One region of the Pseudomonas sp. 8(2025) genome, then DNA from elsewhere that is predicted to be linked to it. Evidence: predicted binding sites of a transcription regulator. Region 1 holds the regulator's gene; each other region holds the start of a gene.
What was found. Region 1 encodes FliA, which starts transcription of late flagellar genes. Its sites were predicted from a motif close to CTAAAGTTTNNNNNNNNNNNGCCGNTAA; they were not measured.

Region 1 (10,283 bases):
CGCTCAGGCGGTCGGCGGCATCCTTGTCCATCACGCCACGCTTGACGGCGATGGCGCGCAACACGTTCGGGTCCATGCCCTTGCCGTCATCGGAGATCGACAGCAGGATGTGGTCGCCTTCCTGTTCCGCCGCCAGCACCACCTTGCCGCCACGGGACTTGCCCGAGGCTTCGCGCTCTTCCGGCGATTCGATGCCGTGGTCCACCGCGTTGCGCACCAAGTGCACCAGCGGGTCGGCCAGGGCCTCTACCAGGTTCTTGTCGAGGTCGGTTTCTTCCCCCACCAGCTCCAGGTTGATCTCTTTCTTGAGCTGCCGGGCCAGGTCGCGAACCAGGCGCGGGAAGCGCCCGAAGACCTTCTTGATCGGCTGCATGCGGGTCTTCATCACCGCGGTCTGCAGGTCGGCAGTCACCACGTCGAGGTTCGACACGGCCTTGGACATGGCTTCGTCGCCGCTGTTGAGGCCCAGGCGCACCAGGCGGTTACGCACCAGCACCAGCTCGCCCACCATGTTCATGATTTCGTCCAGGCGCGCGGTATCGACACGCACCGTGGTTTCCGCTTCGCTGGCAGGCTTTTCCGCCGGCGGGGCCGCAGCGGCGGCGCGAGCCGGGGCCGGGGCCGCAGCAGGAGCAGCGGCAGCTTTCGGCGCCTCGGCCTTGGGCTCGGGCTTCTTCGCCGCCGGCTTGGCGACGGCAGCAGTGGCCGCCGCTGCCGGAGCCGCAGTGGCCGCGGCTGGCTTGGCCGCACCCGGGGTTTCGGAGAATTTGCCCTTGCCGTGCAACTCATCCAGCAGGGATTCGAATTCGTGATCGGTGATCAGGTCGCTGCCGGCTGCGGCTGCGCTTGGTGCGGCTGCGGCAGGAGCGGCAGGCGCCGCCGCCACGGCCGAATCCAGGGCCTCCACGGCGAAGTTGCCCTTGCCATGCAACTGGTCCAGCAATGCTTCGAATTCATCGTCGGTGATCTCATCACCTGCGCCAGCCGCACCACTGGTGGCACTGGCCGCGGCCGGTGCCACGGCATCCGGGGCGAACTGGCCCTTGCCGTGCAACTGATCGAGCAGGGATTCGAACTCGGCGTCGGTGATTTCATCGCTGGCCGGCTCGCCCTGGGCCGCAGGTGCGGCGGCAGGCGCTGCTTCGGCTTCGGCCTTGGCGGCATTCAGCGAGTCGAGCAACAGCTCGAATTCGTTATCGGTGATGTCCCCTGCCGGGCTTTCTTCAGCCACAGGCTCGGCAACCGGCTCAACCACCTCTTCCACAGCAGGTGCTGCAGGCTCGGCACCGGCAGGTTCGGCCAGGCGCGCCAGGGCCGCCAGCAACTCCGGTGTGGCAGCGGTGATTTCGGTGCGCTCACGGACCTGGCTGAACATGCCGTTCACCGCGTCCAGAGCTTCAAGCACCACGTCCATCAGTTCCGAGTCGACTCGCCGCTCACCCTTGCGCAGGATGTCGAAGACGTTCTCGGCGATGTGGCAGCACTCCACCAGCTCATTGAGCTGGAGGAAGCCGGCGCCCCCTTTAACAGTGTGAAAACCGCGAAAAATTGCATTGAGCAAATCCGCATCATCCGGCCGGCTTTCCAGCTCGACCAGTTGTTCGGACAGTTGCTCTAGAATCTCGCCGGCCTCAACCAGGAAATCCTGAAGGATCTCTTCATCGGCGCCGAAGCTCATTAATGGGTGCTCCTAGAATCCAAGGCTGGAAAGCAAATCGTCTACATCGTCCTGACCGGACATAACGTCTTCCCGTTTATCGGCATGAATCTGCGGACCTTCACCCTTGGCGAGATGTTTTTGCGGATCTTTTTCAGCGAGGATCGATTCACGGTCATGTTCGATACCGGCGAAACGATCGACCTGGCTGGCCATCAAGACGAGTTTGAGCAGATTGCTTTCGACTTCCGTGACCAACTGGGTCACACGCTTGATCACCTGACCGGTCAGGTCCTGGTAATCCTGCGCCAGCAGAATGTCGTTGAGGTGGCCGGAAACGGTACGGGTTTCCTGTTCGCTGCGCGTCAGGAAACTGTCGACCCGGCGCGCCAGCTCGCGAAACTCTTCAGCGCCGACCTCGCGCCGCATGAAGCGCCCCCAGTCTGCGCTCAAGGCCTGGGCTTCAGTGCTCAGGCCGTTGACCAGCGGGGTGCTGCTCTCCACCAGGTCCATGGTGCGGTTGGCTGCGGCTTCCGTCAGCCGGACCACATAGGACAGGCGCTCAGTGGCATCCGTGATCTGTGAAACTTCCTCGGCTTGTGGCATGTGCGGGTCAATCTGGAAATTGACGATCGCGCTATGCAGCTCGCGGGTGAGCTTGCCCACTTCCTGGTACAGGCCGCGGTCACGGGTCTGATTGAGCTCATGGATCAATTGCACCGCTTCGCCGAACCGGCCCTTTTCAAGGCTCTCGACCAGTTCCAGCGCATGTTTTTTCAGGGTCGACTCAAAGTCGCCCAGTGAAGATTCGTTATGCTCCATAGCTCCCCCGTGGCGGAATGGCTACGCGTCTCAACCGATGCGTTCGAAGATTTTTTCGATCTTCTCTTTCAACGCCTGAGCCGTGAATGGTTTGACGACATAGCCGTTTACGCCGGCCTGGGCAGCTTCGATGATCTGCTCGCGCTTGGCTTCAGCAGTCACCATCAATACCGGCAGGTGCTTGAGTTTTTCATCGGCGCGCACGTGGCGCAGCAGGTCGATACCGGTCATGCCCGGCATGTTCCAGTCCGTTACCAGAAAGTCGATGCTCCCGCTGTTGAGTACCGGAATGGCGGTAGTGCCATCGTCGGCCTCGACCGTGTTGGTGAATCCCAGATCACGCAACAGGTTCTTAATGATCCGCCGCATCGTTGAAAAGTCATCAACGATGAGGATTTTCATGTTCTTGTCCAATTCGACCTCCAAGCAGTCTTAAACGCATCCAGCACCTGAACGCGCCATTCAATCAATCCGGCATAACACACAACGACTGCATGGAGCACATACTGCAAGACCGGTGCAGCGCTTGCTTCACCGGTCCTGAACGCAGTGTCCCCACACTGCCTGTCAGCGCGCTCGCCACTCCCCCAAACGCCCCCGCAAACGGGCTGCGCACTGGCTGTGTAACTGGCTGACCCGCGATTCGCTGACCCCCAGGACCTCACCGATTTCCTTGAGGTTCAGCTCTTCGTCGTAGTACAGCGCCAACACCAGTCGCTCGCGCTCCGGCAAATTGGCAATCGCATCCGCCAACGCGGCCTGGAAGCGTTCATCCTCCAAGTCCCGTGACGGCTCGAGATGAGCACTGGCGCCATCCTCATGCAGCCCTTCATGCTCGCCGTCCTGCAACAGGTCGTCGAAACTGAACAGGCGGCTGCCCAAGGTGTCGTTCAAAATCCCGTAATAATCGTCGAGACTCAATTGAAGTTCGGCCGCAACTTCATGATCTTTAGCGTCACGACCGGTTTTAGCTTCAATTGCGCGAATCGCATCACTGACCATGCGCGTATTACGGTGCACCGAACGCGGTGCCCAGTCGCCTTTACGAACCTCGTCGAGCATCGCCCCACGGATACGGATACCCGCGTAGGTTTCGAAACTCGCCCCCTTGCTCGCGTCGTATTTGGTCGACACTTCGAGCAAACCGATCATCCCGGCCTGAATCAGGTCTTCTACCTGAACACTGGCCGGCAACCGCGCCAGCAGGTGATAGGCAATACGCTTGACCAGAGGCGCGTAGCGCTCGATCAATTCGTACTGGCTGTCACGCGCCGACTTCTTGTAGAGGTTGTAGCCACTGGCAGTCATAGCACCGGTCCCGCTGTTTGATGCACTAGCCGCTCGACAAAAAACTCCAGATGCCCGCGTGGGTTCGCCGGCAACGGCCAGGTATCGACTTTTTGCGCGATGGCCTTGAACGCCAATGCACACTTCGAACGAGGAAAGGCTTCATAGACCGCACGCTGCTTTTGCACGGCCTTGCGTACGCTTTCGTCGTAGGGAACTGCGCCGACGTATTGTAAGGCCACGTCCAGGAAGCGATCCGTGACCTTGGTCAATTTTGCAAACAGGTTGCGACCTTCCTGAGGGCTCTGAGCCATGTTGGCCAGGACCCGGAAACGGTTCATGCCGTAGTCGCGGTTGAGCAGCTTGATCAGCGCGTAGGCGTCCGTGATCGAGGTCGGCTCGTCGCACACCACCAGCAGTACTTCCTGGGCCGCGCGGACAAAGCTGACTACCGAGTCACCAATACCCGCAGCGGTGTCGATCACCAGCACATCGAGATTGTCGCCGATATCGCTGAAGGCCTGGATCAGGCCAGCGTGCTGCGCAGGGCTCAGGTGCACCATGCTCTGGGTGCCCGAGGCGGCCGGTACGATGCGGATGCCTCCAGGGCCCTGGAGCAGCACATCGCGCAGTTCGCAACGGCCCTCGATGACGTCGGCCAGGGTATGTTTGGGAGTCAGGCCCAGCAGGACATCGACATTGGCCAGTCCCAGGTCGGCATCCAGCAGCAAGACCCGCCGGCCGAGCTCAGCCAGAGCCAGGGACAAGTTCACTGACACATTAGTCTTGCCGACGCCACCTTTGCCGCCGGTCACCGCAATCACCTGTACGGGATGCATGCTGCCCATGTTCTTTCTTTACCTTGTCTTACTTAGACGGGGCCACATAACTGGCTGCGCGTTCACCATTGGAACAATGCATGGCAGACCATCGATGTAGATACACTGCAATCTATTCATGATTACCTCAGCCAACCCGTTTGGACGGGCTGTGGTAAAGGTCAGCGAACATGTCGGCCATGGCTTCCTCGCTGGGTTCTTCCTGCATCTGTACGCTTACCGCGCGACTCACCAGCTGATGCCGGCGAGGCAGGTGCAGATCGTCAGGAATCCGCGGACCATCAGTGAGATAGGCAACCGGCAGTTCATGACTGATGGCCAGGCTCAACACTTCGCCAAGACTGGCTGTTTCATCAAGTTTAGTCAGGATGCAACCGGCCAGGCCGCAGCGTTTGTAGCTGTGGTAGGCGGCGGTCAGCACCTGTTTCTGGCTGGTGGTAGCCAGTACCAGATAGTTCTTCGCACGAATGCCACGACCGGCCAGGCTCTCCAGTTGCATGCGCAACGCCGGATCGCTGGCCTGCAGGCCGGCGGTATCGATCAGCACCACGCGCTTGCGCAGCAGCGGATCCAGTGCCTGGGCCAGGGACTGGCCCGGGTCCACATGGGTCACCGACACATTGAGGATGCGCCCCAGGGTCTTGAGCTGCTCCTGGGCGCCGATGCGGTAGCTGTCCATGCTCACCAGGGCAATGTTCTGCGCCCCGTACTTGAGCACGTAGCGCGCCGCCAGCTTGGCCAGGGTGGTGGTCTTGCCCATGCCGGCCGGGCCGACCATGGCGATCACGCCGCCCTCTTCCAGAGGCTCGACTTCCGGGGTCTGGATCATTCGCGCCAGGTGCGCCAGCAACATGCGCCAGGCCTGACGGGGTTCGTTGATTTCGGTAATCAGTGCCAGCAGGTCGCGGGCCAGCGGGCCCGACAGGCCGATGCGCTGCAGGCGACGCCAGAGGTTGGCCTGCTCCGGACGGCTGCCCTGCAACTGGCTCCAGGCCAGGGAGCCGAGCTGCACTTCCAGCAGTTCGCGCAGACCGTTGAGCTCGAAACGCATCGAGTCCAGCGCCCGCGTATCGGCAGGTGGCGCTGCAGGAGCCGGCGCCGGGCGCGGACGCTCGGTCAGGGTCGGCTCGATCAGGGGTTCGGCCGCGGTCAACGGCAGGCCGGCGAACAGCTGGCGATTGGTGATCGAGGCACTGTCGCCCTCGCCCCGCAGGCTCAGTTCGGCCTGGGCGGTGACAATCCGCGACTGGGTCTTGCGCAGCTCGTCCTCGAGTTCCATGTTCGGAACCCGTGGCGACAAGGCCGACAACTTGTAATCCAGCGCAGCCGTCAGCTCGACACCGCCGGCGATCCGCCGGTTGCCGATGATGGCGGCTTCAGCGCCCAACTCATCACGAACCAGTTTCATGGCCTGACGCATATCGGCGGCGAAAAAACGCTTAACTTGCATAACCCACTACCTCAGCCGTTGGGCCCTACTGTCGCAACGATGGTCACTTGCTTGTTGTCCGGAATTTCCTGGTACGCCAGCACATGCAAACCCGGGACGGCGAGACGGCCGAACCGCGAGAGCATGGCGCGGACCGGCCCCGCTACCAACAGAATCACCGGTTGACCTTGCATCTCTTGACGCTGCGCCGCATCGATCAGCGAACGCTGCAGCTTCTCTGCCATGCTTGGCTCCAGCAGAACGCCTTCTTCCTGGCCTTGTCCTGCCTTCTGCAGACTGCTGAGCAAAATTTGTTCCAACCTTGGCTCCAAGGTGATCACAGGCAGCTCAGACTCAGTGCCTACAATGCTTTGGACGATGGCACGAGACAATCCGACGCGTACCGCGGCAACCAAAGCGGCAGTATCTTGACTCTTGGCGGCATTGTTGGCGATGGCTTCGGCAATGCTGCGGATGTCGCGTACCGGCACCTGCTCGGCCAGCAGCGCCTGCAGGACCTTGAGCAACTGCGACAGCGACAGCACGCCCGGCACCAATTCCTCGGCCAGCTTCGGCGAACTCTTGGACAACACTTGCAGCAACTGCTGGACCTCTTCGTGGCCGATCAGTTCGCTGGAGTGCTTGTACAGAATCTGGTTCAAGTGGGTGGCGACCACGGTACTGGCGTCCACCACGGTGTAGCCCAGGGACTGCGCCTGCGGCCGCTGGCTGATTTCGATCCACACCGCTTCCAGACCAAAGGCCGGGTCCCGAGCGGAGATGCCGTTGAGCGTGCCATAGACCTGCCCCGGGTTGATCGCCAGCTCGCGATCCGGATAGATCTCCGCTTCGGCCAGGATCACCCCCATCAGGGTCAGGCGGTAGGCGCTCGGCGCCAGGTCCAGGTTGTCGCGGATATGCACCGTGGGCATGAGAAAGCCCAGGTCCTGGGAGAGCTTCTTGCGTACCCCCTTGATCCGCGCCAGCAATTGCCCGCCCTGGTTGCGATCCACCAGGGGAATCAGGCGGTAACCGACTTCCAGGCCGATCATGTCGATCGGCGTCACGTCGTCCCAACCCAACTCCTTGGTTTCCAGGGCACGGGCCGGGGAAGGCAGCAGGTCCTGTTGACGCTGGACCTCTTCCAGAGCCTTGACCTTGACCTGGTTCTGCTTTTTCCAGACCAGATAAGCGGCGCCACCGGCCACGGCCGCCAGGCTGAGGAAGGAGACGTGCGGCATGCCCGGCACCAGCCCCATCACGGCCATCAGGCCGGCTGCCACCGCCAGCGCCTTGGGCGAAGCGAACATCTGCCGGTTGATCTGCTTGCCCATGTCTTCGGAACCCGAAGCCCGGGTCACCATGATCGCCGCCGCAGTGGACAGCAACAGTGATGGCAATTGCGCCACCAAACCGTCACCGATGGTCAGCAAGGCGTATACCCGGCCCGCATCGCCAAAGCTCATGTTGTGCTGGAAGATACCGACGGCCATGCCGCCGATCAGGTTGATGAACAGGATCAGCAAACCGGCGATGGCGTCACCGCGCACGAATTTGCTGGCACCGTCCATGGAACCGTAGAACTCGGCCTCCTGGGCCACTTCGAGACGGCGCAGCTTGGCCTGGTTCTGGTCGATCAGGCCGGCGTTCAAGTCAGCATCGATGGCCATCTGCTTGCCGGGCATGGCGTCCAGGGTGAAGCGCGCGCTCACCTCGGAAATACGGCCGGCACCCTTGGTCACCACCACGAAGTTGATGATCATGAGGATCGCAAAGACCACGATACCGACCACGTAGTTGCCGCCGATCACCACCTCACCGAAGGCCTGGATCACCTTACCGGCAGCGGCGTGGCCCTCCTGGCCATGGAGCATCACCACCCGGGTCGAAGCCACGTTGAGCGCCAGGCGCAGCAGCGTGGCCACCAGCAGAATGGTGGGGAACACGGCAAAGTCCAGCGGCCGCAGGGCGTACACGCACACCAGCAGAACCACGATCGACAAAGCGATGTTGAACGTGAAGAACACGTCCAGCAGGAACGCCGGGACCGGCAACATCATCATGGCCAGCATGACCAACAGCAGCACCGGCACACCCAGATTGCCTCGACCGAGGTCAGCCAGGTTGCTGCGAGCCGTGTTGATTAACTGAGAGCGATCCACCGATTTACCCCGTTCCGTAAAGCAAACTTTTGACGCCTGAAGCGGCACGGGGCTGCTACTGCAAGAAACCTTCCAACTTTGCCCTGACGCCGGAAGCAGAGGGCCGCAGCCTCTATCAGCCGCATCGGCAAGCCTGGGCATGCACAAGCAAAAAAATAATGGCGATAAGCCACTTTTCTGGCGAGGAGTGTTTTTTAGCGCCGCTATGGCCAGGCTTATACCGGCGTGACGGGCCCGGGTGGGGCCTGCTTGCCAGAAGTATCGCGCTGCAGATCCGGCGGAATCGGCAGATCCTTGAGCGGATCCGGGCGCTTGCCCTTGCCCGCGCGGTGCTGGCGGATCTGATAGACGTAGGCCAGTACCTGGGCCACCGCCAGGTAAAGCCCGGCAGGAATCTCTTCCTCAAGCTCGGTGGAATAGAAGATCGAACGCGCCAGGGCCGGCGACTCCAGCAGCATGACTTCGTGGGCCACGGCGATCTCGCGAATCTGCAAGGCCAGGAAGTCGCTGCCCTTGGCCAGCAGCACCGGCGCCCCGCCCTTCTCGGCATCGTATTTGAGCGCCACGGCGTAGTGGGTCGGGTTGGTGATGACCACATCGGCCTCCGGGATCGCCGCCATCATCCGCCGCTGGGACATCTCGCGCTGCAACTGGCGAATCCGCTGCTTGACCTCAGGCCGCCCCTCCTGGTCCTTGTGCTCGTCGCGCACTTCCTGCTTGGTCATCAGCAACTTCTTGTGGGCCTGGTACAGCTGCACCGGCACATCCACTGCAGCAATCAGGATCAGCCCGCAGGCCATCCACAAGGTGCTCCAGCCCACCACCTGGATACTGTGGATGATCGCCTTCTCCAGGGGCTCATGGGCGATACGCAAGAGGTCGTCGATATCTGCCGAGAGCACCGAGAGCGCCACGAACAGCACCAGGGCAAACTTGGCCAGGGCCTTGAGCAGCTCGATCAACGCCGTGGGGGAAAACATCCGCTTGAGGCCGTTGGCCGGGTTCATCCGGCTGAACTTGGGCGCCAGGCTCTTGCCGGCGAACAACCAGCCGCCCAGGGAAATAGGGCCGATGACCGCCGCCAGCAGCAGGGTCAGCAGTACCGGCTGCACTGCCAGGATGGCGATCTTGCCCGAATGCAGCAGGTACAGGCCCATAGCCCCGGGGCTGAGCAGCACTTCACGGGGCAGGGAGAAATTCAGGCGCATGATTTCCAGCAGATCCAGGGCCAGGCCACCACCATAGACCAGCAGACCACCCGCCCCCGCCAGCATGATGGCCAGGGTATTGAGCTCCTTGGAGCGGGCAATCTCGCCCTTTTCCCGGGAGTCCTTTTTGCGTTTCTCCGTGGGCTCTTCTGTCTTGTCCTGACCGCTCTCGCTCTCTGCCATGGCTCAGCGTGCCCTCGCCAGTTCGCGCAAGAACTGCAGGGCCTCGGAGGCCAGCGGTTGATACTGATTGAGAATGTCAGCCAGGCTGATCCAGACGATGCCCATGCCCAGCACCAGGGTCAGGGGAAAGCCGATGGAGAAGATGTTCAATTGCGGCGCCGCGCGAGTCATGACGCCAAAGGCGATGTTCACCACCAGCAGCGCGGTGATCGCCGGCAATACCAGCAGCAGCGCCGCCCCCAGCACCCAACCGAGCTTGCCTGCCAGCTCCCAGTAATGGTTGACCATCAGGCCGCCACCCACCGGCAGGGTGGTAAAGCTCTCGGTAAGTACCTCGAACACCACCAAGTGGCCGTTCATGGCCAGGAACAACAGGGTCACCAGCATGGTGAAGAACTGCCCGATCACCGCCACCGACACACCGTTGGTGGGGTCGACCATGGAAGCGAACCCCATGCCCATCTGGATCGCCACGATCTGTCCGGCAACCACGAAAGCCTGGAAGAACAGCTGCAGGGAAAACCCCAGTACCGCGCCGATCAGGATCTGTTCGGCGACCAGCAACAGGCCGCTGAGATCCAGGGCGTGCACTTCGGGCATGGGCGGCAGCCCCGGCGCTATCACCACGGTGATCGCCAGGGCAAAGTACAAGCGTACCCGCCGCGGCACCAGGGTGGTCCCGAAGACCGGCATCAC
Region 2 (10,283 bases), on a different contig from region 1:
AGGTCCCGAGCCTTGTAGTTCGGGGTATCGGCGTTGGCGATGTTGTTGGCCAGAACTTCGGCACGCTTGGCGCGAAAGCCAAGGGCCTGTTCGTGGATACCGAGCGCTTTATCGAAGCTGATGCTCATGGCGGAAACCTTTGGGTGACCTGATTTTTCGTAACTCGGATATAGCAAGCTGCGTGCCAAGTCATCAAACCCCGTATTTCAAGGGTTTGCCGGCGACGGCAAGGCGGCAATGCCAGAAAAGCGGCAATGGATTTCCGCGAAACACCGGCAAAGCGGCAACCACCCTGCCGCTTTCAGCCGGCGCGCCAGATAATTGCAGGCACAAAAAAGGAGGCCCAATGGCCTCCTTTTTCGGTACGACGATCTGCTGGCTACTTGGCCTGGTAGATGATGCCCGGACTGCATTGCACCATCTGATAATGATCCGGCAGCCCATTGAGGGCTTCGGAAGCCCCCAGGAACAGGTAGCCGCCAGGCTTCAGGGTGCTATGAATGCGCATCAGGATGTCCTTCTTGACCTCCGCCGAGAAGTAGATCAACACATTGCGACAGAACACGATGTCGAACTTGCCGAGACTTGCGTAGCTGTCCAGCAAGTTGAACGAGCGGAACTCCACGCGGCTCTTGATCGGCGCCTTGACCACCCAGCGCCCCGGCCCCTTGGGGTCGAAGTAACGCTGCAGGCGCTCGGCCGACAGGCCACGCCCAATTGCCAGGCTGTCATATTCACCGGTCTTGCAGTTGTTCAGCATGGTCCCGGACAGATCAGTGGCAACGATCTGCACCCCCATCTTCAACTGCCCCATGTTGCTACGCTCGAACTCATCGATGGACATCGACAGCGAGTAGGGCTCCTGCCCCGACGAACAGGCCGCAGACCAGATGCGCAAGCGCTGGTTGGGACTGGCCTTGATGGCTTCGGGAAGCACCTTGTTCTTCAACACCTCGAATGGGTAGGTGTCGCGAAACCACAAGGTTTCGTTGGTCGTCATGGCATCCACGACCATCTCGCGCAAACCACTGCGGGGCTGGGTCTGAATCCGCTGGACCAGCTCACCCAAGGTTTTTATCCCTTGCTGCTCCATCAGTTTGTTGAGACGGCTCGAGACTAGATATTGCTTATTTTCCCCGAGCAAAATACCACAGGCTTTTTCCAGGAAGACCCGGAACTGTTCAAAATCCAAATTACCCGTAGACAATGCTGCCGCCTCTTAAATCTTATGTCCGCCAGGGCGAGTGCCCTTAGCTGTGATCTGCTGCTTTGATCCGGTCGACTACCCGGGATGCCAGGTCATCAGGGCGGAACTTGGCAAGGAAGTCATCGGCACCGACCTTCTTCACCATCGCCTGATTGAACACCCCTGACAACGAAGTATGCAGGATGATATGCAGCTTTTGCATGCGTGGATCATTACGTATCTCGGCCGTGAGGGTGTAACCGTCCATTTCGGGCATTTCGATGTCGGAAATCATCATGAGGAATTCCTCTTCCGGCTTCTTGCCCTCGTCCACCAGCTTGCGCAAGTAATCCAACGCTTGCCGGCCATCATTCAATGCCACTACCTCGACACCTACGGTTTGCAGGCACCGGGTGACCTGCTTGCGTGCCACCGACGAGTCATCGACGGTCAGCACCCGCAGGGAAACAGCCTTGTGCTGGGTTTCGACATCCACCACTCCTGCCGAGATCGCCTCCGAGGTCGGCGCGACTTCCGCCAGGATCTTCTCCACGTCGATGATTTCCACCAACTGGTTGTCCACCCGAGTGACCGCCGTCAGGTAGTGATCACGTCCGGTCCCCTTGGGCGGCGGATGGATCTCTTCCCAGTTCATGTTGACGATGCGCTCCACCGAGCGCACCAGGAACCCCTGGGTCTTGGTGTTGTACTCAGTGATGATGACGAACGGATTGCTCTGGTCCTGCAGGCCACCAGAACCCGTGGCCATTGCCAGATCCAGGATCGGAATGGTTGCCCCTCGTATATTCGCGACACCGCACACCACAGGACTGGATTTGGGCATCAGGGTCAGCTTAGGGCATTGCAGCACCTCGCGAACCTTGAATACGTTGATCCCGTAGAGCTGTCCACCGTCCAGACGGAACAGCAACAACTCTAGTCGATTCTGCCCAACCAATTGCGTGCGCTGGTTCACCGAATCCATTACACCAGCCATGCCCAGACTCCCCAAAGCTTTAAGATCCGACGCACGCTCATTGCTAAACGGCACGGCGCTTGCTTTTTAACTGTTATGAACGCCAAAACGACATTTTTCCGACGCCTGACATCCCGCTACCGCACTTTGCTGTGCGGGCTGTCGGCTCTGTGCATTTTAAACCCCGGCAACCCTGCCGTTGCTGATTCGGTCACCCTGCCTGATCTTCTTATCGGCGTCACTCAAGGGTTTCTTGAATTCACGGTAGAAGACTACCTGGCCACCAGTCAAACGGAAGGTCGCTATGAAATCCAGGTCAACCAGCTGGACCCGCGCATGCGCATGCCCAATTGCGACAAGGAATTGACAGCCAACCTGGAAAGTCCGGCCCAACCGCTGGGGCGGGTCACCGTCAAAGTGCGCTGCGAAGGCGCCTCGCCATGGACGGTATTCGTGCCGGCGCAGGTCAAGCTGTTTCGCGAGGTGGTCACCACTGCACGCCCGCTCAAGCGCGCCGGCATCATCGAACCGGAAGACGTGGTGCTGCGCGAACGGGACATCAGCCAGAACAATCAGGGCTACCTCACCTCAGTGGACCAAGCCATTGGTCAGAAACTTGTCCGACCAATGGTCGCCGACCAGCTCGTTACCCTGGCCCATCTGGAGCAGGCGGAAGTCGTGCGCAAGGGCGATCAAGTGGTGATATCGGCACGCAGCGGCACGTTGAATGTACGGATGCCGGGCGAGGCGCTGTCCAACGGCGGCATGAGCGAACAGATCCGGGTCAAGAATCTCAATTCGCAACGAGTGATCAAGGCCCGCATCACGGCGCCAGGGCAAGTGGAAGTGGCCATGTAGATAGCTGGCGCTCAACCCGTGCGTTCCCTAAACTGTGGCCGATAAAGGGTCGCAGATACCTGACCTGGTTTGTCGACAATCGAGCCTAAAGTTTTTCAGGGTATGGCCGAAAACATGGCAAGCGTCCAAATACCCAGAGGTTTACTTCATCATGGTCATCGACTTCAGCCGTTTAAACAGCTCCCCTTCACTGACAGGCAGTACGCGTACCAGCACCAGCAAGGAAACCGGTGATGCCGGCAAATCCACGCCGCTGACAACCGCCGCCGAGACCAGCAAAAGCGGGGAATCGGTACACCTGAGCAATGAGGCTCAACAGTTGCAGAAAGTCACTGACAAGCTGCGTGATCAGCCTGCCGTCGACAAAGCCCGGGTGGCCGAGTTGAAGCAAGCGATTGCCGATGGCAGCTATAAGGTCGACAGCAACCGCGTAGCCAGCAAACTGCTTAACTTCGAAGCCCAGCGCTAGCCCCAGGCTTGCGCCAGGCTTTTGGACGCTTAATCCCCAAGGCCAGCCATGCACGACACCAACCTACTGCAATTGATCAACGATGACCTTGCTCCAGCGCAACACTTGCTGGAGCTGCTACGCGCCGAGTCTATCGCCCTCCACGGCCGCGACATGCCGCTGCTGGAAGATATCCTGGCGCAGAAGCAAGCCTTGGTCATCTTGCTGGAACAGCATGGCCGTAAGCGCACGCAAATTCTTGCCAGCCTGAACCTGCCGACCAACCGCGAGGGGCTCGAGCAACTGGCCAGCCACTCCAGCCTGGGCGCGCAATTGCTCGAACAGAGCAATGTCCTGACCCAATTGCTTGCCGAGTGCCAAGCTGCCAACGAGCTCAATGGTCGCTCGATCCAGATCCAACAGGCCACCACCGCCAACCAGCTGAAAATCCTCAATGGTGGCGAACCTCCTGCCCTATACGACGCCCGCGGCTCTACCTCAATGCTTGCGAAGCCACGCCCACTCAGTCAGGCTTAAACCCAAAAAATGAGCGCGCGCTACCAAGCCGTGAAACATGCTGGCAAAATGCTGGCTCCTGCGTGTAGTTGTATTTTGTCTGGAGATTGATGAACCGTGTTCAACGCCTCAAATGCGGAAGATACTCCGCAGCCACCCAAGGTGCTCACCACTGCGTTGGAGATCTCTTCCAACCTGCGGTTGCTGCAAGAGAGCCATGACCCGCTGATCATCACTTTCCACGAGCGTAGCCAGCGCTTCCAAAGCTATCTGGTGGAAGTGGACCGCGATAGCAACATGATCGCCCTCGACGAAATGATTCCCCGCGACGGTGAACGCTTCCTGCTCGCAGGTGAACCGTTTCGCGTTGAAGGCTTTCATGAAGGCGTACGCATCGCCTGGGAAAGCAACGGCTTGCCCACCCTCGACGAATCCAACGGCGGCCGCTGCTATCGCACCACCCTGCCGGACGAAGTGGTCTACCACCAGCGCCGCAACGCCTTTCGTGCCGCCCTGAAGCTAGCACAACTGGTAGACATCGAACTGAGCGGCGAAAAACTCAAATCGCCCCTCAGCGGCAAGCTGCTGGACATTTCCGCCACCGGCTGCAAATTGCGTTTCGACGGCGATATTTCCTCACGCCTGCAACTGGGCCAGGTTTACGAGCGCTTTATCGCCGCCCTGCCCTTCGGCAGCATGACGGCCCCGGTGGAACTGCGTTACCTGCACCACGAAGAACGCATCGACACCACCTTTGCCGGCGTACGCTTCCACAACATGAGCGGCCTGGTACAGCGCCAGGTCGAACGCTTCGTCTATCAACTGCAGCGTGAAGCGCGGCGCTTCGATAAAGACGACCTCTGACTCAAAGGCATCAATGAAAACGGGCAGTGCCTTGCGGCAACTGCCCGTTTTTTTTGCGCCTAAGGCCTGGCCCCGCTGAGGTGTTCCCGGGCGCATTCCTCGGCAGGCGGTTCATCCGCAGCCTGCGGGGTATCCGCTGCAGGTTCATCAGGCGCAGCTTCCGGCGCGGGCGCGCTCTGCATCTGGTCCTGAACCACCTGTTCGTCAACCCGCGGGTCCAGAGCCGCCACCAACGGTGAACTGGACATGCTGTCCGGCATCGCCACGTGATGCAGTGGCGCATCGTCGACCTGATGCAGATTGGTCACGGCCTTCGGCCGAATCCGCCAGACCAGCACCAGGGCAAAGAAACTGAAGAAGGCGTAGAGCATTTGGCTACCGAACAACTTCATCAGCACCCCTGCCGCCAAAGGACCAATACTCGCACCCACGCCATAGGTCACCAGCAGCATCGCCGTCAGCGAGACCCGTCGATCCCCTTCCACATGGTCATTGGAGAACGCCACCGCCAGTGGATAGAGACAGAACTGCACCAGGGAACACAGGAAGCCCAGAACAAACAGGACCTCCAGCGGCACCGAAGGCAGGATCGCCAGGGGCAGGGCCACCACCGCCAGGAACAAGGCGAAACAGCGGATCAGCAGCGCCCGGTCATAGCGGTCGGACAGCCAGCCCAGCGGCCACTGCACCACCAGCCCGGCGAAAATGCAGCTACCCATGAACAGACCCACCTGCTCGGTGCTCAAGCCCTGTTGCGAGGCATAGAGCGGCGCCAGACCGTAGAACGAACCGACGATCAGCCCCGAACCCAGTACCGTGCTCAGCGATTGCGGTACACGCTTGATAAAGAAGCGCGGCTCCATGGGTGCAGGGCGCAAGGGTGCCGGGTGAATGCGCCGGGTCATGGCCACCGGCACCAGGCACAGGGCAAAGCACAGCGCCACCAGCATCAGCAGCTCCAGGCCCAGGGCCGGGTGCATGACCAGTATCAACTGCCCCAGCACCAGGCCCAGGTAAGAGGCAATCATGTAGCCGCTGAACACCAGCCCGCGCTGCTTGGCGTCGGCCTGCTCATTGAGCCAGCTTTCGATGACCATGTACTGGCACATCATCCCCAGGCCCACGATCATCCGCAGCACCAGCCAGGCCGGCAACCAGTCCACCAGGCCGTGGCCCAGCACCGCCGCGCCGACAATCCCGGCACAGGTGGCGTAGGCACGGATATGCCCGACCCGGGCAATCAGTCGGTGCCCCAGCTTGCCCCCCAAAACCAGGCCGAAATAGTTGGCCGCCATCAAGGCCCCCACCCATAGCCCGTCGACATGATCGGCGGCCAGGCGCAGGGCCAGATAAGTGCTGAGCAGGCCAGAGCCGATCAGCATCATCAGCGACGCGAAATAAAGCGCTCGAAAGGATTTCCAGATTTGGCGCATCGGCGTTCCGAGCGGCTCCTTGAATGAGGTACCGAGCCCCGGCAAACCAGGGCCCGACCAGCGACGGTTCGGTTATGCCTGGGCCGCTAACACACGCCGTTCCCAGGGAGTAATTTCATCAAAGAAACTGGTCAACTCCATGGTCTTCGAAGCGATGTAGCCTTCGATGAACTCGTTGCCGAACAGTTCCCTGGCCAACTGGCTACGTTTCAGACGCTCCAGGGCCGCATGCAAGGTACAGGGCAACGAAAGATTGTCCGGCACTTCGAACTCACCCTGGATGGCAGCGGTTGGCTCCAACTCGTTCTCGATGCCATGCAAACCTGCTGCCAGGCTCGCGGCGATCGCCAGATAAGGATTGGCGTCCGCCCCCGGCAGGCGATTTTCCACCCGTCGCGCCACCGGTGAACTGGCCGGAATCCGCAGGCCAGCGGCCCGGTTGTCGTGGGACCAACACGCATTGTTCGGCGAAGCGTAAGGATGACACAAGCGCTGATAGGAGTTCACATTGGGGGCGAACAAGGCGGTGAAGTCGGCGAGGCCGGCCTGCAGGCCGCCAATGAAATGCCGGAACATCGCCGTAGGTTGCCCGGCGTCGTCACTGAAAACGTTACGGCCGTTACCCATCTCCACCAGGCTCTGGTGTATATGCATCGAGCTGCCCGGCGTGTGAGCCAAGGGCTTGGCCATGCAGACCACGATCAGGCCGTGCTTGAGCGCCACCTCCTTGAGCAGGTGCTTGAACAGGAAGGTCTGGTCCGCCAACAACAGCGGGTCACCGTGCAACAGGTTGATTTCGAACTGGCTGACGCCCATCTCGTGCATGAAGGTATCGCGGGGCAGGCCCAGGGCGGCCATGCCTTCGTAGACCTCCTTGAAGAATGGTCGCAGACCATTGTTGGAACTCACGCTGAACGCCGAATAGCCTTCCTCCCGTCGCCCATCCAGACCGACCGGCGGCCGGAAGGGCTGCGCTGGATCGTCATTGGCCGCGAACACGAAGAACTCGAGTTCGGTGGCCACCACCGGCGCCAGGCCCAGGGCGGCATAACGGGCGATTACCTGCTTGAGCTGCCCACGAGTGGAGAGCCGCGAACTCTCGCCGCTGAGCTCATCGGCGTCACAGATGGCCAGCGCTCTGGGCGTTTCGCTCCAGGGCAGGCGGTGGATCTGCCGGGGGTCGGCATTGAGCGCCAGGTCGCCGTCGTCGCTGCCGTAGAAACGTGCTGGCGGATAACCGCCCATGATGCATTGCAGCAGCACCCCCCGCGCCATCTGCAAGCGCCGCCCTTCGAGGAACCCCTCGGCGGTCATTACCTTGCCCCGCGGCACGCCATTGAGATCCGCGGTGACACATTCGATCTCATCAATGCCCGTCAATCGCTCGGCGAGTGAACTGTGGCCATCGGTTGTCATGACTCAATCCTTGTTGTTATACGAGCCGCGAACGGCGACCCGTACAAAATACGCACCACCCGTTCAGGATTTCAAGCAGGCGCGAGTAAAATCCCCGGCCCTGCCCCCACTGGCGGGGCAAGCAGGCCGCCAGCCTTGTTACAGGTCCATGGTGTCCATCAATCAGGACAAGGGAGTAGGCTCGGCACGTCGCCTACGCCAACTTGAGGGAGCGCCCATGCTGGGAAGCCTTGCCGATATTGATTTGCGGATGCTGCGGGTGTTCTGCGCCATCGTTGATGCCGGCGGGTTCACCGCAGCCCAGGCACGGCTCAACACCAGCCTGTCGCGACTGAGCGTGGTGGTCCGCGACCTTGAGGAGCGCCTGGGCTACTCCCTGTGCAGGCGCGGTAGCAGCGGATTTCAGCTGACCGATCAGGGCCAGGAGCTGTTCGAGGCAGCACAGTTGCTGTTCGCCGACATCGAGCGCTTTCGCCAGCACGCCAACCGCCTCGGCCCCATCACCCGCGAGCAGTTGCAGATCGGCAGTGTCGACAGCCTGATCAGCCTGCCCTATGCCCCCCTGTCCCTGGCCCTGGGCCATCTGCGCCGGCGCCTGCCCCAGGTACGGCCGAACCTGCACCTGATGCGCCCCGACGAACTGGAACAGGCCGTGCTCGACGAACGCCTGCACCTGGCCATCGGCGCTTTCCACCATCAACTGTCGGGGTTGCACTATCAGCACCTGTTCGAGGAGGAACAGAACCTCTACTGCGCCCACGGCCATCCGCTGTTCCCGCGCACCGACGAAACACTGACCCTGGAAGAGATCTGCGCCGCCGACTATGTGAGCCGGGGCTACATGGCAGAGCACCAGCGCCCCCATGACCTGCACTTCAACCAGAGCGTCAGCGCCTACGCCATGGAGGCCATCGCCACGCTGATTTTCTCCGGCACCTACCTGGGTTACCTGCCCAGCCACTATGCGGCGGCCTGGGTGGCCAAGGGCCAACTGCGCGCCTTGCTACCCGAGCGCCTGGCCTACCGCTCGCACTTTCACTGCATCACCCGCCAGGGCCAGGAACCCAAGGTCGCACTGGCAACCTTTCTGGAATGCCTGGCCCTGGCCGGGCGGCAACTGGGCGAGGCACACCTTCAACCACTCGCGGCTCAGGGCAAGTAGAGCTTGAACAACCCGCCGCCCAATGGGCCGCCGTTGCTGATCCGGGTGTGGCCGCACACGCCATTGCGCTGATGCAATTCGGCAATGCGCCCGGCAAAGTACAGGCCCAGCCCGGTGCTGCCGCTGCTTTGATTGATGCCCTGCACATAGTCGGCCTGACGCTCGATCATCCCTTGGGGATAGCCTTCGCCATCGTCGTTGATGGACAGCACCACCTGCCCTTCCTCATCACTGACGCTGATCAGCAGGGCATGACGTGCATGGCGAATGGAATTGTTGATGCAATTGGCCAATACCGAGGCGATCAGCTCACGATCGAAGAACCCCAGGGGGCTCAGCGGATCGACTTCATAGGCGGCGGAAATGCCACGGCTCTTGAACACGTCCTGGTGGCTCACCAGTTGCGCTTCGATGAAGTCATCCAGTTCGTGGTAGGCCGGCTGCAACGGCAGCTGGTTGATCCCCAGCTTGTACAGCCCCAGCAGTTGCACCAGCATGCCGTTGAGGTGGGCGAACTGATAGTCGATCACCCCCTGCTCTGGCGCATTCTGCTGCTCGGGCAAGCGCGCCAGCCACTGGGCGTGAGCCTGCATCAGCATGGCCAGGGAGTTCTTCATGTCATGTACGGTGGAGGCGATCACCGTGGAAAAGTCGAGCGCCTGTTGCTTTTCGATCATTGGCCAAACGCCTTGCTTCGCAGCTTCTGATAGCGCGGATAACGCGCGTCGGTATCGGGCATCATGCCCACCAATTTAAGGCACGCCCGGCATTCTTCCAGGAGTGCCGCGTCCGGATTGGCGTCGGCGCCGTGCAGCAGCGACTGGGCCATGTTCAGGGCAATACTGATGTTCTTCGGTTGCATGGCCAGGGCCTTGCGGAACAACTCCCGCGCTTCCGCGAGGTTGCCGCCCTTGTAGCTGCGCACGCCCTGACGGTTGATATCGGCGGCGGCATTGGAAGAACTGAGGATAGTCGGGTCGTCGGTCAGCTTGGCGATGTTCTGCATGACCTTCGGATCATCACCATAGATCTCCGCACAGTTCTTGAGCATCGAAGCACCGGCACTGGCCTGCCCCAGCATCTGCAGTTGCTTGGCCACCAGCAGCGCCGCTTCGGGGCTCATGAACTGCTCCATGCCGTCCAGGCGCAGCAACGCCTGCTCGGTGAGTTTTTCCGCGGTCTCGGCATCATTGAGCAACAGACTCGTGGCCTTCATCAGCCGCGCGCGAATCTGCAGGCCCGGGTCAGTGGGATTCTCCTTGGCCACCGCACTCAGGGTCTGGTTGATTTCCAGCCGGGTGCGCGTGTCCAGGCCCCTCTCGCTGCCCTTGCTGATCAGGGCATGGGCCAGCCCGAGGTTGTTTTCCGGGTCCTTGAAACGCGACTGCGCGCCCTGGGACACCGCTTGGCGATAGGCCCGGGAG
Region 3 (10,283 bases), on a different contig from region 1:
CCCGCACCGAGCCGATCTCGTACGGTTCGACCAGGGTAAAGGTCGGACTCTTCACTGCCCCCGCGTGCCCCAGGCCACGGATGATCCCTCGCGACAAGGTGGTTTTGCCCGCTCCCAGGTCGCCCTCGAGGAAGATCACCCCCACGCCTTGGGTCACCTGGGCAATACGTGCACCAAATTCCACCATGGCCTGTTCGTCGGCCAGAAAAAGGGTTAACTCAGACACGGTGATTGTTCCTCCAACAACTGACGAATGGCTGGAATCAGATCACTGGCCGCCAGCCCTCGGCCCAATTTGCCTTGCTGCTCGCCCGCGCTGGCATGCAGCCAGACCGCCAGGCAGGCGGCATCGAATGCCGACAAGCCTTGCGCCAGCAAGGCGCCGATCAGGCCAGCCAGCACATCACCCAAGCCTGCCGTGGCCATCGCCGGATGCCCTACGTCACAGCGGGCCAGCCGCCCATCGGCAGTGGCGATCAGGCTACCGGCCCCCTTGAGTACCGCAACCGCTGCGTATTTTTTGCTCAACGCCAGGGCCGCTGCAGGGCGATCCGCCTGCACCTCGGCGCTGGAGATACCCAGCAGCCGCGCCGCCTCTCCCGGATGGGGAGTGATGACACTCGCGGCAGGCAGTTGCAGCCCGCCCTCGGCCAGCAGGTTCAAGGCATCGGCATCCCACACCTGGGGCAACGGCGCATTGGCCGCCGCCGACAGCAGACTGCGCCCCCAGGCGCCCTGCCCCAACCCCGGCCCGACCACCAGCACCGTGGCCCGAGCCAGCAACCCCATCAACTGGTTGGCCGAATGAGTGCCCTGGGTCATGACCTCAGGCAAGCGCGCCGCAGCGGCAGCCACATGCTCACTGCGGGTCGCCAGGGACACCAGCCCCGCGCCACTGCGCAAGGCACTTTCCGCACTCAGCAAGGCGGCGCCGGCAAAACCTCGATCGCCCCCAATCAGCAACAGGTGCCCGAACTGGCCCTTGTGGGCATCGCGAAGTCGTCCATTCAGATGTGGCAAATGGCCAGAAGTCAGCAACTGAACGTCAGGTAGAGGGTGTTTTGTCTGCGGCATGCGTCTTCGAGCTCCGATGTCTGGCAGAATTATACGCACCTCAGCCCCGGTTTCTCTCGCCTCATGCCCGCTATTACCCAGGATCTTCCCGCTCTCGCCCAATCGATCAAGGACTGGGGCCGCGAACTGGGCTTTCAACAAGTCGGCATCAGCGGCCTGGACCTGGCCGAGCATGAGCAGCACCTGGAACGCTGGCTCGCCGCCGGCTACCACGGCGAGATGGAATACATGGGCGCCCACGGCAGCAAACGCTCCCATCCCGACCAGTTGGTGCCTGGCACCCTGCGGGTGGTTTCGCTGCGCATGGACTACCTGCCCGGCGACACCCAGATGGCCCAGCGCCTGGCCCAGCCTTCCAAGGCCTATGTTTCGCGCTATGCCCTGGGGCGCGATTATCACAAGCTGATCCGCAAGCGCGTACAGCAACTGGCCGAGCGCATCCAGCAAGCCATCGGCCCCTTTGGCTACCGCGCCTTCGTCGATAGCGCTCCGGTGCTGGAAAAAGCCATCGCCGAACAGGCCGGGCTCGGCTGGATCGGCAAGAACACCCTGGTGCTGAATCGCAAAGCCGGCAGCTACTTCTTCCTCAGTGAACTGTTCGTCGACCTGCCCCTGCCGGTGGACGCGCCCCACGCCACGGAGCATTGCGGCCGCTGCACCGCCTGCCTGGACATCTGCCCGACCAACGCCTTCGTCGGCCCCTATGTGCTGGATGCCCGACGCTGCATTTCCTACCTGACCATCGAGCTCAAAAGCGCCATCCCCGAAGACCTGCGCCCGCTGATCGGCAACCGGGTATTCGGCTGCGATGACTGCCAGATCGTCTGCCCCTGGAATCGCTTCGCCCGCTCAACGGCCGAGGGCGACTTCAAGCCCCGGCACAACCTGGACAATGCCGAACTGGCAGAGCTGTTCATGTGGGACGAGGACAAATTCCTCAGCAATACCGAAGGTTCACCCTTGCGCCGCGCCGGCTACGAGCGCTGGCTACGCAACCTGGCGGTGGGCCTGGGCAACGCACCCTCTAGCATTCCGGTGCTGGAAGCCCTCAAGGCCCGCCAGGACTACCCCTCGGAACTGGTTCGCGAACATGTGCAATGGGCCCTGGACCAGCACGCCAACCGTCAGTGTTCGTCGTTGTAGACGAACTTGGGCATTTCCCAGTGAAAACGGATCGCCAGCAGGCGCAATAGAAAGCCGCCGAACAGGGTGACCAGGATCGACTGCTCGCTGGGCAGTTGCAGGTAGATGCACAGCATGTAGCACCAGGCCGCGGCGAAGGACACGCTGGCGTACAGCTCGCGGCGAAAGATCAGCGGGATATCGTTGCAGAAGATGTCCCTGAGGATGCCGCCAAAGACCCCGGTGATCACCCCACTGACTGAAGCCACCAGCATGCCGTGGCCCATTTCCAGGGCAGTCATGCAGCCGATCAGGGTAAAGGCCACCAGGCCCACGGCGTCGAGCACCAGAAACAGCGAGCGCAGGTGACGCATCAAGGGCGCGATGAAGATCGTCACCAACGCCGCCACCGACGTCAGCACCAGGTATTCCGGGTGCTTGACCCAGGTCAGCGGGTAGTGGCCCAGCAGCACATCACGCACCGAACCGCCGCCGAGTGCGGTGACGCAGGCAATCAGCACCACACCGAACCAGTCCATGCCGCGCCGGCCGGCAGACAGGGCGCCGGTCATGGCTTCGGCGGTAATGGCAATCAGATAAAGCATCAACAGCATGATGGCGGTCCTTGCAGGAAGGCGCGCAGTCTACTCAGTTGAAGCGGGCACCAAAAGGGGGCGGGTACGGGCGCCGAGTCGCAGCGGGCGCCCGTTCGCCGGCAAGCCGGCGCCTGCGGGTCAGAACTTGATGAAGTGCTTGCGGTAGTGCTGGAGCTCGGCAATGGACTCGCGAATATCGTCCAGGGCCAGGTGGGTGCTGCCTTTCTTGAAGCTGTCGCGCACGTCCGGCGCCCAGCGGGCGGCCAGTTCCTTGAGGGTCGAGACGTCCAGGTTGCGGTAGTGGAAGTAGCTTTCCAGAGCCTTCATGTGGCGGTACAGGAAGCGCCGGTCCTGGCAGATGCTGTTGCCGCAGATCGGCGATTTGCCCTTGGGTACCCACTGCTCCAGGAAGGCAATGGTCTGGGCTTCGGCTTCGGCCATGCTGATGCGGCTTTCGCGAACCCGCTGGGTCAGACCGGAACCGCCGTGCTGTCGGGTGTTCCATTCATCCATGCCGGCGAGGATCTCGTCGCTCTGGTGGATGGCGATGACCGGTCCTTCAGCCAAGGTGTTGAGGTTGCTGTCAGTGACAATGGTGGCCATCTCGATGATGACGTCGGTGTCAGGGTTCAGACCGGTCATTTCCAGGTCGATCCAAATCAGGTTCTGCGGGTTTTGCATGGGTGGGCTCCTCGGCGTAGTTGCGCAGTTTAGCCTAGAGGGCCTGCCCGGCGTGCTAAACTCGCCGCCGTTTTACCTATCCGCCGTAATTATCGACACGGAACACCAATGGCCAAACGCCAGCTCAATCGCCGCCAAAACTGGCGCATCGAAAAGATCCAGGGTGAGCGCGCCGCCCGCGCCGCCAAACGCGAGTCCTCTGCCGTCGAGGCGCTGGAAGGTGGCGACCTGGGCCCGGAACAGACCGGCCTGGTCATCGCCCACTTCGGCGTCCAGGTCGAAGTCGAGGCTCGCGAAGGCGAAACGGCCGGCCAGGTGTTCCGCTGCTACCTGCGGGCCAACCTGCCGGCCCTGGTGACCGGCGACCAGGTGGTCTGGCGCGCCGGCAACCAGGGCATCGGGGTGATCGTCGCGCAACTGCCGCGCAGCACCGAGCTGTGCCGCCCGGACAGCCGCGGCCAACTCAAGCCGGTGGCCGCCAACGTCGACATGATCGTGATCGTGTTTGCGCCCATGCCCGAGCCCCACGCCAACCTGATCGACCGCTACCTGGTAGCCGCCGAGCATGCTGGAATCCGGCCGTTGCTGCTGCTGAACAAGGCCGACCTGATCGATGAGCAGAACGCCCCTGCGCTCAACGCCCTGCTCGCGGTCTACCGCCAGCTGGGCTACCCGCTGCTGGAGGTCTCGGCTCATCACGGCGACGGCATGGAGCAGTTGCAAGCCCTGCTGGACGGGCGCATCAGTGTATTCGTCGGCCAGTCGGGGGTGGGCAAGTCGTCCCTGGTCAACAGCCTGCTGCCGGAAGTCGAAACCCGCGTCGGCCCGCTGTCGGAGTTCTCCGGCCAGGGCACTCACACCACCACGACCGCGCGCCTGTTCCACTTCCCCGGTGGCGGTGAGCTGATCGACTCCCCCGGTATCCGTGAGTTCGGCCTCGGCCATGTCAGCCGCGCCGATGTCGAGGCCGGGTTCATCGAGTTCAATGACTTGCTGGGCACCTGCCGCTTCCGCGATTGCAAGCACGATCGCGAGCCGGGCTGTGCCTTGCTCAAGGCCCTGGAAGACGGGCGCATCCAGCAGCAACGGATGAACAGCTACCGCTCGATCCTCGCCAGCCTGCCAGACAACAGTTACTGATTGACCTGACCCAGATACGACAAGGCCGCGATCTTCGCGGCCTTGTCGTTTGTCACTTCGCCGTGCCCGGCGTAGCGGGCGGCGTCACCGGAGCAGTGGGAGCCGGAGCCGGAGCGGAAGACTGGCCCGCCGCACCCTGCTCGTCCATCTTCAGCACACCGTCCTCGAAGATATTCATACGTTGACGCACCTCGTGCGCCGGCAGCGGTTCGCTACCGGGCGGCAAGGCATTCGGGTCGGCTGCCGCCCCCGGTACTTCACCGGGAGCACCGCTACCCTGGGTCGGTACCGGAGCATTGGGATCGGTCTGCTCACCCTCGATGGCACGCTGGGCCTTCTTGGTCAGCACGACGATATCGATGCGCCGGTTGACCGGGTTGAACGGGTCCTTACGATCGAATAGCGCCGACGAAGCAAAGCCCACCACACGCGCAACTTGCGGATCAGGATAACCACCCGCCACCAGCGCCCGACGCGCAGCGTTGGCCCGGTTGGCCGACAGTTCCCAGTTGCCGAAGTCGCCAGTGCCCGAATAGGGTTTGGCGTCGGTGTGACCGCTGATGCTGATCTTGTTCGGCACGGTCTTGATGGTGTCGGCCATGGCCAGCAGGATGTCTTCGAAATACGGCTTCAGACGTGCACTGCCAGAGTCGAACATCGGCCGGTTCTCGGCGTCCATGATCTGGATCCGCAAGCCGTCCGGGGTGATCTCGAAGAGGATCTGGTCCTTGAACTTCTGCAGTTGCGGGTTCTCTTCAACCTTGTTCTGCAACTCTTGCAACAGCAACTCGAGACGCTCGCGCTCGACCTGCTCGGCCATGCCCTCTACCTGGTCGGCATCCACCGTGACCTTGTCCGGTTGTGGCTGGGACTTGATCTCGGGGTTGAGGGTGTTGTCCGGCGCCAGCTCAGGGGAGCCGCCCAGGTCGATGATGTAGGGCGTACCGCTTTCCGAGAAGCCGATCGGATCCTTGAAGTAACCGGCGATGGCGATCTTCTGTTCCGGGGTGGCCGTGGACAGCAGCCACAACACCAGGAAGAACGCCATCATCGCCGTGGCGAAGTCGGCGAAGGCGATTTTCCAGGCGCCCCCGTGATGTCCGCCAGCGAAGCGCTTGACGCGCTTGATGATAATCGGCTGATTATTTTCCATGACTTAGCGACCGCGAACCGCTTGTTCCAGCTCGGCGAAGCTAGGACGGTGCGCCGGGTACAGAACCTTGCGCCCGAACTCCACGGCCAGGGACGGCGGCATGCCGGAAGCCGAGGCCACCAGCGACGCCTTGATGGCTTCGTAGACGTTCAGTTCTTCCTTGGCGTCGTGGGCCAGGGAGTGGGCCAGCGGGCCGAAGAAACCATAGGCCGCGAGAATACCGAAGAAGGTCCCCACCAGCGCCGCACCTACGTGCAGGCCGATGGACTTCTGGTCGCCATCGCCCAGGGAGGCCATGGTCACCACGATCCCCAAGACCGCCGCGACGATACCGAAACCGGGCATGCCGTCGGCAATCCCGTTGACCGCATGGGATGGATGTTCGAGGTCTTCCTTGAGGCTGAACAGCTCCATGTCGAACAGGCCTTCCAGCTCGTGGGGAGCCATGTTGCCGGAGGACATGATGCGCAGGTAGTCACAGACGAAGGCGGTCATGCGTTCATCTTTGAGCACCGCCGGGTACTTGGCGAAAATCGGGCTGGCCGCGGCGTCCTCGATATCGCCTTCGATGGCCATCATGCCTTCGCGACGACTCTTGTTGAGGATCTCGTAGATCAGGCCCAGCACTTCCAGGTAGAAGGTGTGGGTGAAGCGCGAACTGAACATGCCCAGGGATTTCTTGACGACGTGCATCGTCATATAGCCCGGGTTGGCCTGGAGGAATGCGCCAAAGGCTGCGCCACCGATGATCAGCACTTCGAAAGGCTGGATCAACGCCGCGATTTTGCCGTGGGAAAGCACGTATCCGCCGAGCACGCTCGCGAATACGACGATGATGCCGATAATTTTAGCCATAGGTAGGGGAGTACTTATTGAGTCGGGTTCAAGGTCATATTCGGAAGTTCTTAAAACTCTTCTTCTACTTATCGGCAAAACTGCGCCAGACTATAGCCAGTTAAGGCGAAAAGCCAGTTTGGCCCGCTCTGGGCGTGTTCACAGCAGACGATGATTGCGCCCGACCATGTCTAATGAAACCAGCGTCCCACATTCTCCGCCCGCCTCTCTCGACGCCTGGGTAAAGCTCCTCAATGGCGTGCGCCTGCCGGTGCCCCAGGCCAGCCATGACCGGGTCTGCCGCGCCATCGCCAACAACCGCAGCTCGCTGCGGGAGATTGTCGATCTGATGCAAAACAGCCCGGCACTGGCCTTGAGCGTGATCCGCGAAGCCAACCGGCATTCCCACGGCAGCATGAGCGAACCGGCGGAAAACCTGGAGATCGCGGTCAATCGACTGGGCCTCAAGCGTACCGAGGAGTTGCTCGAGCAACTGCCGACGCTGCCTGAAGAGCAGATCCCCCAGGCATTGCGCCAGTTCCAGCTGATCAGCCAGCACGCCAGCCAGCAAGCCAATGGCTTCTTTGCCGGACGCCTGGCGCGACTCTGGCAGGACATCCACTGGGGCAGCCTGCTGTTTCTCTCGCCGCTGTGGGCCATGGCCCTGGTCTATCCCAAGCTGCTGGAAGAGTGGGAACTGCGGGTCATCTACAAGCACGAATCCGCACACGACGTTGAACTGCAACTGTTCGGAGTGCGACTGATGGAAATGTGCCAGGCCCTGGTCCTGGCCTGGCACCTGCCGATCTGGGTCCAGCAGGGCTATCGCCTGCTGACCCAGGAGCAGCACCTGCTGGCCAAGGTCATGCTGATTGCCCGCGACAGCGACAACCCGCTGCGCCAGCAACAACGCCTGGACGCTGAACCGGACCTGCGGCGCTGGCTGAACCAGCCGGCCAACACTGTGTTGCTGGCCAACGGCCTGGCGCTGGCGGCGCAACAGTCCTGGAACAGCCCCCATGGCCGGCGCTGGCAGAACCTTACCGCTCTTTATCTGCAGATCCCCCTGGACCAGGTCCAGCAACAGTTGCACCAACAGGCAGCACAAAGCGCCCGCAACGACACCCAGCCCGATCTCTGGCACCCGGCCCAGGCCCTGCTCTGGCCTTGGGATGCCCGACGCCTGCATCACGGCGAGCAACCAGCCCCGGCGCCCACCGCACTGGAACTGGCCAAGTGGCGCAAGCTCTGCGGCGAACTGTTGCTGGACCCCAGCCCCTTTACCAACGCCGTGCACCTTACCGGCTTTGCCCGGGATGCCTTGGCGGCATGCGGCATGCATCGGGTCATGCTGCTGATGGTCGATCGCAGCCTGAGCCACCTGCGAGTGCAACAGCTTTACGGCCTGCCCAGGGAAGCGGCCAGCCTGACCCTGCAGGCCAAGCAGAGCCCGCTGTTGCAACGCCTGCTGGAAAAATCCGCGCAGATCCGCCTGACCCCGGCCAACCGGGCCCAGTTCGCCCCTCACCTGCCAAGCTCGCTGCGCCAGCTGTTTCGCGGCGAACACCTGCTGATCCGCTCACTGTCGTGCAATGGCCGGGTACTGATGCTGGCGATCGCCGACCAGGGCGGCGTGCCGTTCTCGGAAATCAGCGTCCAGGCCTTCTGCAAGACCGCCCAGTGCATCGAAAAAGCCTTGCACAGCTTTACCAACCGCAGCCAATGACGCTTGCGCTACAATCCTTCCCTTTGCGCCCTGGGGACCTGACATGTCTGACTTCTCTGGCTTGCCGCTGGTCATTGAACCGAGCGACCTGCTCGCCCGCCTGAACGCCCGCGAACTGATCCTGGTCGACCTGACCAGCGCTGCCCGCTATGCCACCGGGCATATTCCCGGGGCGCGCTTCGTCGACCCCAAGCGCACTCAGCTGGGCCAGGCGCCGGCTCCCGGGCTGCTGCCGCCGCAAGCGGCGCTTGAAACGCTGTTCGGCGAACTCGGGCACAACCCGGACGCGGTCTATGTGGTCTACGACGATGAAGGCGGTGGCTGGGCCGGGCGCTTCATCTGGCTGCTGGACGTGATCGGCCACCACCGCTACCACTACCTCGACGGCGGCTTGCCGGCCTGGCTGGCGGAAGGCCTGTCCGTGTCTACCGAAGTCCCGGCCGCGGTCGGCGGCCCCGTGGCACTGGCCCTGCATGATGAGCCCACCGCCACCCGCGAATACCTGCAAAGCCGTCTCGGCGCGGCGGACCTGGTGATCTGGGACGCCCGCGGACCGCTGGAGTACTCCGGCGAAAAAGTCCTGGCAGCCAAGGGCGGGCATATCCCCGGCGCGGTGAATTTCGAATGGACCGCCGGCATGGATCAGGCACGCCACCTGCGCATCCGCCGCGACATGCCACAGATCCTTGCGGACCTGGGCATCAGCAAAGACAAAGAAGTGATCACCCACTGCCAGACCCACCATCGCTCCGGCTTCACTTATCTGGTGGCCAAGGCGCTGGGCTACCCACGGGTCAAGGGCTACGCCGGCTCCTGGGGCGAATGGGGCAATCATCCCGATACGCCCGTAGAGATTTAAGGTTTTTAAGGACACCCAATGAAAAAGCGTTTATTCATCATCAGCCAGTACCTGCTGCCTCATCACCTGCTGTCGCGCCTGGCCGGCTGCATTGCCGAGTGCCGCGTGCGCTGGTTCAAGAATGCCTTCACCCGCTGGTTCGCCAAGCAGTATCAAGTGGATATGTCCGAGGCCCAGGTCGAGGACGTGACCGCCTACGAGCATTTCAACGCCTTCTTCACCCGCGCCCTCAAAGACGGCGCGCGGCCGCTGGACCCGACCCCGGGCGCGGTGCTCAGCCCTGCCGACGGCGCGGTCAGCCAACTGGGCCCGATCGAACACGGCCGAGTGTTCCAGGCCAAGGGCCACAGCTACAGCGTGCTGGAACTGCTGGGCGGTGACCCGGCCCTGGCACAGCCGTTCATGGGCGGCGACTTTGCCACCATCTACCTCTCCCCCAAGGACTACCACCGGGTGCACATGCCCCTGGCCGGCACCCTGCGGGAAATGGTCTATGTGCCGGGCCGGATCTTCTCGGTCAACCAGACTACCGCTGAAAACGTACCCGAGCTGTTCGCCCGCAACGAGCGCGTGGTGTGCATCTTCGATACCGAGCGCGGCCCGATGGCGCTGGTGCTGGTGGGCGCGATGATCGTCGCTTCGATCGAAACCGTCTGGGCCGGCCTGGTAACGCCGCCCAAGCGCGAACTCAAGACCGTGCGCTACGACGAAGCCGCCCGCGCTCCGATCCACCTGGAGAAAGGCGCCGAAATGGGCCGCTTCAAGCTGGGCTCCACGGCCATCGTGCTGTTTGGCCCGGACCAGGTGCAGTGGGCCCAAGAGCTGGCTGCCGGCTCGCCCGTGCGGATGGGCCAGGGCCTGGGCCTGCCCAAGGCTTGAGGCCTGAATGCCGGACATAAAAAACGCCGCTGATCAGCGGCGTTTTTTATGGGCGGGGATTTTCCGGCGGCTCAGAGTTGCCCGTCGCGGTCACGGAACCCCAGCAGGTACAGCACGCCATCCAGGCCCAGGGTCGAGATCGCCTGCTTGGCCGACTGCTTGACCAGCGGCTTGGCGCGGAATGCCACGCCCAGGCCGGCAATGCCGAGCATCGGCAGA

Region 2: flgM (flagellar biosynthesis anti-sigma factor FlgM) is a predicted target of FliA. The motif match lies at 3,106-3,133, and genes of this name have one in related genera.
Region 3: motA (flagellar motor stator protein MotA) is a predicted target of FliA. The motif match lies at 6,690-6,717, and genes of this name have one in related genera.

Annotation. Positions count from the first base shown of each region.
Region 1 covers NZ_JBQOIE010000013.1:101,049-111,331, forward strand. The annotation lists gene ACUXVH_RS23170 (chemotaxis protein CheA) at 1-1,678, opposite strand, end outside; gene ACUXVH_RS23175 (protein phosphatase CheZ) at 1,691-2,479, opposite strand; gene ACUXVH_RS23180 (chemotaxis response regulator CheY) at 2,510-2,881, opposite strand; gene fliA (RNA polymerase sigma factor FliA) at 3,047-3,787, opposite strand; gene fleN (flagellar synthesis regulator FleN) at 3,784-4,614, opposite strand; gene flhF (flagellar biosynthesis protein FlhF) at 4,733-6,055, opposite strand; gene flhA (flagellar biosynthesis protein FlhA) at 6,067-8,196, opposite strand; gene flhB (flagellar biosynthesis protein FlhB) at 8,412-9,587, opposite strand; gene fliR (flagellar biosynthetic protein FliR) at 9,591-10,283, opposite strand, start outside.
Region 2 covers NZ_JBQOIE010000019.1:80,101-90,383, forward strand. The annotation lists gene flgB (flagellar basal body rod protein FlgB) at 1-128, opposite strand, end outside; gene cheR (protein-glutamate O-methyltransferase CheR) at 380-1,207, opposite strand; gene ACUXVH_RS27730 (chemotaxis protein CheV) at 1,251-2,183, opposite strand; gene flgA (flagellar basal body P-ring formation chaperone FlgA) at 2,259-3,020, shown strand; gene flgM (flagellar biosynthesis anti-sigma factor FlgM) at 3,172-3,489, shown strand; gene ACUXVH_RS27745 (flagella synthesis protein FlgN) at 3,538-4,005, shown strand; gene ACUXVH_RS27750 (flagellar brake protein) at 4,102-4,848, shown strand; gene ACUXVH_RS27755 (MFS transporter) at 4,908-6,281, opposite strand; gene ACUXVH_RS27760 (glutamine synthetase family protein) at 6,354-7,595, opposite strand; gene ACUXVH_RS27765 (LysR family transcriptional regulator) at 7,915-8,859, shown strand; gene ACUXVH_RS27770 (sensor histidine kinase) at 8,847-9,536, opposite strand; gene ACUXVH_RS27775 (tetratricopeptide repeat-containing response regulator) at 9,533-10,283, opposite strand, start outside.
Region 3 covers NZ_JBQOIE010000002.1:197,715-207,997, forward strand. The annotation lists gene tsaE (tRNA (adenosine(37)-N6)-threonylcarbamoyltransferase complex ATPase subunit type 1 TsaE) at 1-226, opposite strand, end outside; gene ACUXVH_RS04810 (NAD(P)H-hydrate dehydratase) at 214-1,074, opposite strand; gene queG (tRNA epoxyqueuosine(34) reductase QueG) at 1,138-2,217, shown strand; gene ACUXVH_RS04820 (trimeric intracellular cation channel family protein) at 2,199-2,813, opposite strand; gene orn (oligoribonuclease) at 2,931-3,473, opposite strand; gene rsgA (small ribosomal subunit biogenesis GTPase RsgA) at 3,582-4,613, shown strand; gene motB (flagellar motor protein MotB) at 4,666-5,766, opposite strand; gene motA (flagellar motor stator protein MotA) at 5,770-6,621, opposite strand; gene ACUXVH_RS04845 (HDOD domain-containing protein) at 6,788-8,326, shown strand; gene rhdA (thiosulfate sulfurtransferase) at 8,370-9,185, shown strand; gene asd (archaetidylserine decarboxylase) at 9,204-10,064, shown strand; gene serB (phosphoserine phosphatase SerB) at 10,136-10,283, opposite strand, start outside.